3 regions of the Pelorhabdus sp. sgz311001 genome follow, and region 3 is predicted to be linked to each of the others. Evidence: riboswitches for the same ligand, from Rfam matches in the RefSeq annotation. Region 3 holds a riboswitch; each other region holds the start of a gene.
What was found. Region 3 has a riboswitch for cobalamin ahead of cobT (nicotinate-nucleotide--dimethylbenzimidazole phosphoribosyltransferase). Riboswitches for the same ligand answer to the same signal wherever they lie in the genome.
Positions count from the first base shown of each region.

Region 1: it holds a riboswitch for cobalamin, as region 3 does, so the genes downstream of both, cobI (precorrin-2 C(20)-methyltransferase) here and cobT (nicotinate-nucleotide--dimethylbenzimidazole phosphoribosyltransferase) in region 3, are expected to answer to the same signal.
Region 2: it holds a riboswitch for cobalamin, as region 3 does, so the genes downstream of both, AC0MXB_RS00655 (sirohydrochlorin cobaltochelatase) here and cobT (nicotinate-nucleotide--dimethylbenzimidazole phosphoribosyltransferase) in region 3, are expected to answer to the same signal.

Region 1 is NZ_JBVXUT010000003.1:89,823-92,930, reverse strand. Features, by position in the region: gene AC0MXB_RS09290 (YecA family protein) at 1-1,017, shown strand, start outside; cobalamin riboswitch at 1,140-1,320, shown strand; gene cobI (precorrin-2 C(20)-methyltransferase) at 1,481-2,182, shown strand; gene AC0MXB_RS09280 (ABC transporter substrate-binding protein) at 2,226-3,108, shown strand, end outside.
Region 2 is NZ_JBVXUT010000001.1:102,664-105,771, forward strand. Features, by position in the region: gene AC0MXB_RS00640 (hypothetical protein) at 1-706, shown strand, start outside; gene AC0MXB_RS00645 (cob(I)yrinic acid a,c-diamide adenosyltransferase) at 819-1,400, shown strand; gene AC0MXB_RS00650 (hypothetical protein) at 1,419-1,592, shown strand; cobalamin riboswitch at 1,716-1,895, shown strand; gene AC0MXB_RS00655 (sirohydrochlorin cobaltochelatase) at 2,006-3,064, shown strand.
Region 3 is NZ_JBVXUT010000003.1:291,609-294,716, forward strand. Features, by position in the region: gene cobT (nicotinate-nucleotide--dimethylbenzimidazole phosphoribosyltransferase) at 1-1,305, opposite strand, end outside; cobalamin riboswitch at 1,392-1,588, opposite strand; gene AC0MXB_RS10100 (cache domain-containing protein) at 1,769-3,108, shown strand, end outside.

The sequences.
Region 1 (3,108 bases), 200 kb from region 3:
GTTAAGAATGCTAGCAACTTGAAGAAACAGGAGCTTGCCGATTTACTTGTTATGGCGATTCCAGCGGGCGTTGCTGAGGCAGCGACGCTGATTTTTGATGAAGAGCGGTGGCGGTGGTTTAAACGATTTGCCACGCAAGAAGTAAACTTCTATACCACGAAAATACGACTTGACTTTATTCGATATTTTAAAAGCTATGGCTTTTTAGGCACTGGTACTTGTGATGAGAAGACGATTTTTTGGATTCCTACTGGTGTGAAGCAGGCTTTTCAGTCTTTAAATGAAGGCAAGCTTTATGAAATGATCAGACAGAATACTGAGTGGATTTATGCTACACAAGGTTTACTTTATTATTATGGTTTGTTGGAAAAAGATCAGCTTGTAGCATTAGTAGAGGAAAAGGGAATTGCGGCGAAAGCGGATATTTCTCGTTACTTAGCGGTCATTGCTGAAGCTGCGGCTTGCTATGGTCAAATTGTAATTGATAAAGAGGTTTATGCCGATTATCGTGTAAAAGATCGGGCCTATATTCTAGGAGAACAGAAAAGTCGTGCTGAACTTCCTTACTGCTCCTTTTTAAAGCAGCAATTTGTGAAGGCTGGTAAACCCGGTTTTGTTGATAAAAACTCTGCTTCAGAGAATTTCCTGCGGTTTATGAAAGAGTGCTATTCGCTCAATCGGGAAGAGGCGGCGGCATTAGCCGAAGATTGTTTTTATATTATCAACAATAGTAAAGGCAGTGGCGATCTCTTAGCTTACTTGTCAAAAGGGTATGAGTTTCCTAGTGAATCTTTTCAAGATACCTTGCTTCCCTATGTGGCAGCGCTTCATAATCAGACGCGCATGTGGGTGTTGAAGGGGTATAAACCGGTAGAACTTGTGGAGGATGAATCGGCGAAATTGCAGCCTTGTCAGGAACTGAGCAGCATGAGTGAAGTGGCGCCAGTGAAGGTAGGCCGCAATGATCCTTGCCCTTGTAATAGTGGGAAAAAATACAAAAAGTGCTGCGGCAAATAGCTGCAAAAAGCCCAGTTTTTCTATTTATAGAGAGCTGGGCATACTTGTAGTTCTAGTCGGATTTGTTTGACTTTTTTGCAAACAAGTGATATAAATAAGTTACATTAACTGTTATTTCATAATTGCATAAGATTGAAATAGGTGCCCATAGGGCTTAATAGGGAAGTCCGGTGCAAGGCCGGCGCGGTCCCGCCACTGTAATGGGAAGCGAAACCAGAAAATGCCACTGAGACGATTGTCTTGGGAAGGTTTGGATGAGCGATGATCCAGAGTCAGGAGAACTGCCTGTTTAACAATCACCGTTTTAACCCACGAGCGATGGGGAGGGGATTAAAGAGTTCGATCTTTTTTTTCCTGGCCAAAAGCCAGGATTTTTGATTTCAGCGCTCTTTTGAAATAAGACCTTTCTTGCTTTAAGAAAGGTTTTTTTATGACCTATTTTTAATTTATGGAGGTTTTTGCAATGGCAGGTATTTTTTATGGTGTGGGCGTAGGCCCTGGAGATCCGGAGCTTCTTACATTAAAAGCGATTAATTTGATTAAGTCGGCTGATATTATTATTGCGCCAAAAACGGAGAAGAAAGAAGGCAGTGTGGCGCTTACAATTGCTAAACCTTATATTAAGGACACGGCTGAAATTGCAACTCTTGTATTTCCTATGGTTTCCGACCAAATTCAATTGAATGATGCCTGGGCTAGTAATAAGGAAACGATCGTGAACTATTTAGATGAAGGAAAGACGGTTGTTTTTTTAACTTTGGGCGATCCTATGTTCTACAGTACTTATATTTATGTATACAGACTGTTAAAAGACTGTGGCCATCCCATTGAAACGATTCCTGGCATTACGGCTTTCTGCGCCATTGGCAGCAAATTAGGTTATCCTATCGTCGAAGGGGACGATGTACTGAATATTATTCCAGCTACGATGGAAGAAGAAAAAATGGAACAGGCTTTCGCTACAGCCGATAATGTAGTGCTTATGAAAGTTTATAAAAATTTCCCGCAAGTTTTGGAAAAATTAAAACGTCATGGCTTGGCCAAACAAGCAGTCATGATCAGCCGCTGCGGCCTAGACGGCGAACAAGTGGTACATAACTTGTCTGATCTGAATGATGATCATAAACTGAACTATTTATCAACCATTGTAGCAAGACGAGGCTAATCGCTTCCTGCATCTAACGGAGCAGCGAAAGGAAGAGACTGCAATGAAAAAGTATATGTTTTTGCTGGCACTCCTTTGTGGCGTGGCAGCACTTTTCTTTGCCGGCTGTGGTGCGCAAAAATCTGCCGATCAAGGGAAAGATGGGAATTATTTAACCATACAAGACAATGCTGGACGCACAGTTACTTTAACGAAAAAACCGGAAAAAGTCGTAGTGCTTTCTACCTCTTTTTTAGATCTATTGTATTCTGTCGATGGGAAAGCCGCAGGCAGGCCTAGTTCTAAAACGGAATCGGTGCCAGAGGCTGCTGCTTCTGTGCCGGAAGTCGGCTTTGTCTATAATGTGAATTTAGAAAAAGTAATGGCGTTGCAACCGGATCTAGTTATTGCCGTGCAGGGAATGCATGAAAAGCTTTTGCCAACGCTAGAAAGTAATCACATTCCGGTTTTGCTTTTGAAATATAAGACGTTAGAAGATACGCTGACAACGATTACTTTACTTGGTAAGATTGTCGGGACGGAGAGCAAAGCTTCTCAATTAGTGCAATCCATTCAAGACAAAATCAGCGCCATAAAAGCAAAAGTGCCGCAGGGACCGCCGTTGAAGGTGGCGATTTTGCATGCTACGTCGAAAAGTGTAACAGTCGAGCTTGATAATACGATTGCTGGCAGTATAGCGAAACGTCTGGGCCTTGTCAATGTTGCTTCAGGAACGACGGCGCCTGATAAAGACAGTGATAATGTGCCTTATAGTTTAGAAAAACTGGTGGATTCCAATCCTGATATGGTTTTTGTGGTCACCATGGGCAATGCCGCGGAAATTGGCGCAAGGATGAAAAGCGATGTAGAAAGTAATCCAGCTTGGAGTACTCTCTCTGCTGTGAAAAACCAGAAGGTTTACTTTTTGCCGTCTGATTTGTTTTTGC
Region 2 (3,108 bases), on a different contig from region 3:
CGGTATCAAATATCAAAATGCTGGTTATAAATATGTGCTCGGGTTGCAAGGCCTTACTTTAGGCGGCGGTCTTGTTTATGATAATACGTATATTGGCCGTCATGCTTTACCTTATGCTATGTCTGTTTCGAAACAAGTTGGTGCAGTGAATCTGAATTTTATTGGTGCAAAGACGAACTATCAAGGCAATCTTTCGAATGATAAATTTTATGTATTGCAAGGGACCTATGCGCCAGATGGACAATCTTCTCTTGGGGTGATGTTGGCAAGAACTTCTTACGGGAGTGATACGCGATCACGCTATGCTTTCGCAGATAGTACGGTTAATTATGTGAGCGTTTATGGCAGTAGAGCTGTGAATGATAAAGTGGGAATTTCGGCAGAACTTTTGAAATCAAGTGCTAAGACTGAAAATCAGGCAATGCAAATGTCGCTGAAGTATACATTAGATGCTAAAAATACCTTGACTGCCAGCTATTATTACGTGGAAGATCAGGCAGTTATGACGGATTATAATGCTACAGAAATGAGCGCCTATCCTAATAGCAATGCCCAGGGTTATTCGATTGCCTGGATTCATAAATTCGATAAGAATATTTCGCTGAAGATTGGCGATTATGATTATAAAAAAATTAAAGCGGTGAATCATTCCGGGGCGTCTACTGACAGAAACCGCTTTACGACTACTTTAACCGCAAAATTTTAAAGTGGGGGTCTTGGAAAGTTCCTTTATGGTTTCCTCTTGTTCATTTTAGGACAATGTGGTATAAAGACAGATAATGGTACTATACCATGAAGCGAAAGAAGGTGGATCAGCTGTGAGGGGCTATGTCCAAATTTATACAGGTGATGGTAAAGGAAAAACAACTGCGGCAATTGGTTTAGCCATTCGTGCTTTAGGAGCGGGAAAACGGGTGCTTTTCTTGCAGTTTATGAAATCAAAAAGTTATAGTGAACATCTCGTATTGAAAAATCTAGCACCGAATTTGACTGTTGAAACAATAGGAAAGCCCTTTTTTATTGCGAAGGAGGGAAGCTTAAGTCCGGAAGAATTAGCCCAATGGAGTGATGAAGTCGTTGTTTTTCCACAGGGAAAGCCGCCAGAGGAATATAAAGCGCTTGCAGAACAAGGTGTGAAACGAGCCGAGACGGCAGTAAGTAGCGGTGAATTTGATATTGTAATACTTGATGAAATTGTTGTGGCTAATTATTTCGAATTAATCAGCGATCAGCAGTTACAGTCAATATTAGCGAAACGATTAGAAACAGTAGAACTAATTCTTACGGGGCGAAAAGCTTGTAAGGCACTTATGGAACAAGCCGATCTTGTGACAGAAATGACAGAAGTTAAGCATTATTATCAGCAAGGTGTTGAAGCTCGAAAAGGTATTGAAAATTAGCATAAGGGGAGACGAAGCATGGCAGCTGTAAAGTGCGCAAAATGTGGCAAGGTGTTTAATACGGAGGGGGCGATACTGAAACCGACAGGTGATGGTGCCTATGCAGAATGTTGTCCGCAATGTGGCAGCACGAACGTATATGGTGTTGATGATTTTCAAAATAACGACGATCGATTGTGGAAATGTTTTTAGGGCAAGAGATGAGTGAACTTTGGTGGATTTGTCAGATACTTTCCCAATGCAATTGATTGAATATTACGATTTGACAAAACAACTTTAACATGGTATCGTAAGGACGTAGAATTTGTAGCAAAACTGAATAGCGATAGAATAGGTGCCGTAAGGCTTAATAGGGAAGTCCGGTGAAATACCGGCGCGGTCCCGCCACTGTAATGGGGAGCAAACTCAAGAAATGCCACTGGAACTTTTGTTTTGGGAAGGTTTGAGCGAGCAATGATCCAGAGCCAGGAGAACTGCCTGTTTAATAATCACCATTTTTACCTACGAGCGATGGGGAGGGGATTGTAGCAGGTCTCTTGGCTATTTACAAGCTAAGAATTGAACGTTTACTACTTCCTAATTCATTTAGGAAGTTTTTTTATTTTATGCAATTTTATATTTTAGGAGGAGTATTTGTGAAAAATTGGAAGAAAATGCTTGCGATCTCTTTGGCTTGTGCAACCTTTATGGGGGCAAGTGCTGCCCCCACCTATGCTGCCTATGAACTGAATCCAGAAGTGAAGACGGCAACACCAGCGCTAAAACATGCTGCTCAAATTGGTGTAAATGTAGCGGAAAACCCGGCTATGCAGAATCTCGAAAATAAAGATGCAATTTTGGTGATGAGTTTTGGTACTACTTATGCAGAGTCGCGTAAACTCACAATAGAACAAACCGTAGCCGATATTCAAGCAGCACATCCTGGTCAAAAAGTCGTTTTGGCTTTTACTTCTCACATTATTATTGATCGGATTCAGCAAAAAGAAGGCATCAAAATTCCTACACCGGAAGAAGCTTTAGCGGAGCTGAAAGCGGAAGGTTATACGCGAGTTGCTCTTACTTCACTTGATGTAATTCCTGGTATGGAGTATGCTTACGATAAAGCAATTTTTGACATGTATAAGAATCAATTTAAGAAAATGACACTGGGAACGTCTTTGATTTATTGGATGGGACAGGAGAAACAGCGTGATGACGTTACCGATACGTTGAAAGCAATCCAAACGGAGTTTCCTAAAACCGGTAAGAATGATGCGATTTTATTGATGTATCATGGAACGCCTCATCCGGCTAATGCCTATTATTCAGTAATCCAAGCTCGTTTACAAGATATGGGGCTCAATAATGTTTATACTTATACGGTAGAAGGCTGGCCTAATCTGGAAACGGTCATTCCTAAGTTGAAAGCAAATGGAGTCAAAAATGTTACATTGATTCCGATGATGATGGTTGCTGGGGATCATGCGAACAACGATATGGCTGGCGATGAACCAGATTCCCATAAATCCATTTTAAAGAAAGAGGGTTTCTTCGTAACGACTTACATTCATGGCTTAGGTGAGAATGAAAATGTACGAAAGCTCTTTGTAGATCGTGCTAATGAAGCTTGGGATGCATTGCAAAGTGCCTCGCAGCCTGAAAAAAAGCATATGACGAAAAAGTAATTCTCAAATAGTTGAACATAATCACCATTTTGCCTACGAGAGAT
Region 3 (3,108 bases):
TACAAACTCATTCTCGTTTTCGCTGGATTGGCAAGGACCTGTTAAAATCAACTTCTTGTCGCAAGATCGGGGCCGTGGCTGACCGATAATGCCTGCTAGCTTTCGCCCAAGTTCTTCAAATGCTTTAAGACTCCCCAAAGGCTTGGTTAAATTGTCGAGACGAAGTTGGCATTTTTCCATAGCCGCCTCATCTAAGGGCCTAATACTTGGTAGCTCCGACTCGCTTTGATCTATTGCAGCTAAATTTTGCCGCCAAAAACTGAGACCCTCTGCTGACTTAAGCCAGTCACCATCAAAGAGACGACACGCGCCCTTTAATAAATCAACAACGACGGAGGCGCCGATCGCCTCGCCAAGTCTTACGCCAACATCCACACACGCTTCCAGTCCAAGAAAAGATAAGGCAATGCGATGAGCCGGTTCCCCTGACAAATGGGATGACAAAATATAGGGCTGACAACGCGGTGAAATAGCATAGGCAATCATCGCCGCAGCTGTTGTATTCAGTCCGTCGATCACAACAGTCGCACGGTTTGCAGCGCAACCTAAAACAACGCCTGCTAAAGCCCCGATTTCAAACCCGCCAATCTTGCTAAGTACATCGAGACCATCACCGCAATCAATCTGATTTATAGCCAGAGCCTTACGAACAACCTCGATTTTCACCTTCATGCGACTATCTGATATTCCAGTTCCCCGACCAGTTACAACTTCTGGAGCTAATCCAGTAAAAGCTGCTACAATCGCTGCACTAGCCGTAGTATTGCCAATTCCCATTTCGCCAAGACAAAAGCAAGTATAACCTTGTCTTACTCTTTCTGTGACGAGAGCAATCCCCGCTTCGACAGCGGCAATCGCTTCTTGCCGCGTCATTGCTGGACCTTCCGTAAAATCTTTCGTTCCATAGGCAATTTTTCGTTGCACAAGCCCTGGCACAAAGGATAAATCTCCCGCTATGCCCATATCGACAACCACAAGATCGGAACCGGAATAATTAGCAAAAGCATTGGCTGTACCGCCTTGGGCTAGCAGATAATTTGCCGTCATTTCTTTAGTGGTCTCAATCGGATAGGCACTGATACCTTGTTTGGCAACACCATGATCGGCTGATGCCAAGATAATAGCACTTTTAGGCGCAAGCGGCCTTTCCTGCCGAGTGATGCCAGCATATTGAACCACCATTTCCGCTAGTTTTCCTAGCTGGCCTTTACTTGACGAAAGTTCCTGCAAATGTCTCTTTGCTTGCGCCATAGCTGCTTGGTCAAGCGGCTCTATGTTTTGTATTGCTTGTTGTAATAAATCCACCGAATCTCCCCCATTATCACGATAAATTTTTCATAAAAAAAAGACTTTTGGGAGTTATCGTTCCCAAAAGTCTTTTTTTCCATAAAGACTATCTTACAGTTTAGGCAGGTTTCCTGGCTCCCGATTCATTAGTATCCACGCCTTCCCCGATAGCTGAGTGGCAATTTGTGGAACCTCCTCGGTACAGTGGCGGGCCCGCGCTTACACATGGAAAACCATGCTCAGACTTCCCTATTATCCGCTTTTACCTTCTAAAAGCAGCACCTAAACTAAATTATCTAATTGCCAAAATTATAGCAAGACGTTGTAAGAGCGTCAAGACTCTTAAAGAAAAACAAGAATAATTTTTGCAATTTTCCTACTAAAAAAAGGAGTTCTCGCTGAAATCGCAAATATTATAGAATAATATTTTTCTTCATTTTTCGACAATTATGTAGAATCGAAAGATTCAAAGGAGGACCCTATGAAACTAGACACGCTAAGCCGTCAGTTTCGTGCGTGGACAATTTTACTAATTTTAGCGCCCAGCCTCCTCACGATGGCAATTTATGCAGCAAATCAAGTCAAACTTGCCAAACAGCAGAATTTAGAACTCATCAGCCAACGGGTCGCTTTTCAGGAACGCCTGATTAACTACTGGCTAGATGAACGGGCCAATGACATTCTCAGTCTAAGTGAAATAGAATCCATTCGCCAGCTTGATTATAAGCAATTCTATGATATGCTGCAGTCAGTACAGCATAGTAATAAAAATTTTGATTCTCTATCGTATATTGACAAAGACGGTTACTTCCGTTTTTCTACGCTCAATCGTCCGATTCAATTTCCCCAAGCAACCAATCAGCCTTACTATCAAGCCGCCCTTGCTGGTCGAAGTTCGATCTCAGATATTGTAATTGGTCGCAACAGCGGTCACTCCATTATCAATTTTTCCTCACCGATTTATGATCGTCAGGGACAATTCCAAGGCGTTTTGCTCGGATCAGTCCGAACTCAGACGCTTGAAAACTTACTGCGAGATAACTGGATTGGCAAAACAGGCGAAATTCTGCTTGTCAATCAGGCCGGCGTTCTGCTGACTGAACCACGTTATCTAGAGCAACTCATTGAATCAGGTCAAATCGAGACAAGCGCTAAGTTAAAAATGAAGTTGCCCATAGAGAATTTACAATTAATTCAGCTTGGCCAAACAGGTACAGCCTCCTGGATTGACTACCAGGGAAAGAACGTGCTTGTAGCCTATCATGCTTTACCAGAACGAAGCTGGACGCTTATTGGGTCCATCCGTGAAGAAGAAGTTATGGCCCCACTGTATCAACAGCTTAAAATCATGGGAATTGAAATGCTTTTGCTGCTATTATTTATCTACCCGATTGCAATCTGGGCAACCCGTCAATTGCAGCAACCAATAACTTGGCTAACTGAGCAGGCCAACCGGATTGCCAATGACGACTTCCGTTCACTCCGTGGTTCTGATGCCATGAATATGCCACAAGAACTGCGTCTGCTCTGCCAAACTTTCATTGCTATGAGTCTTAAGATCAAAGACACGATTGGTCTGCTCCGCGAGAAAGAAGCACAGCTTGAAGAACAAGTCGAAAAAATCCAAACAGTAAATGCCTGTCTTGAAGGTGAAATTTCCGAACATCAAGCAACACAAAATTTGCTCTACCATTTAAACATTAATCTGGAAAATAAAGTACTTGAACGGACTTATGAGTTGCAGGATGAACTGGTGCTGGCAGGCCGTGTCCAAAAATCAATGCTGCCAATCGCTCAGGAAAACGACAAAGTAAAGATCAT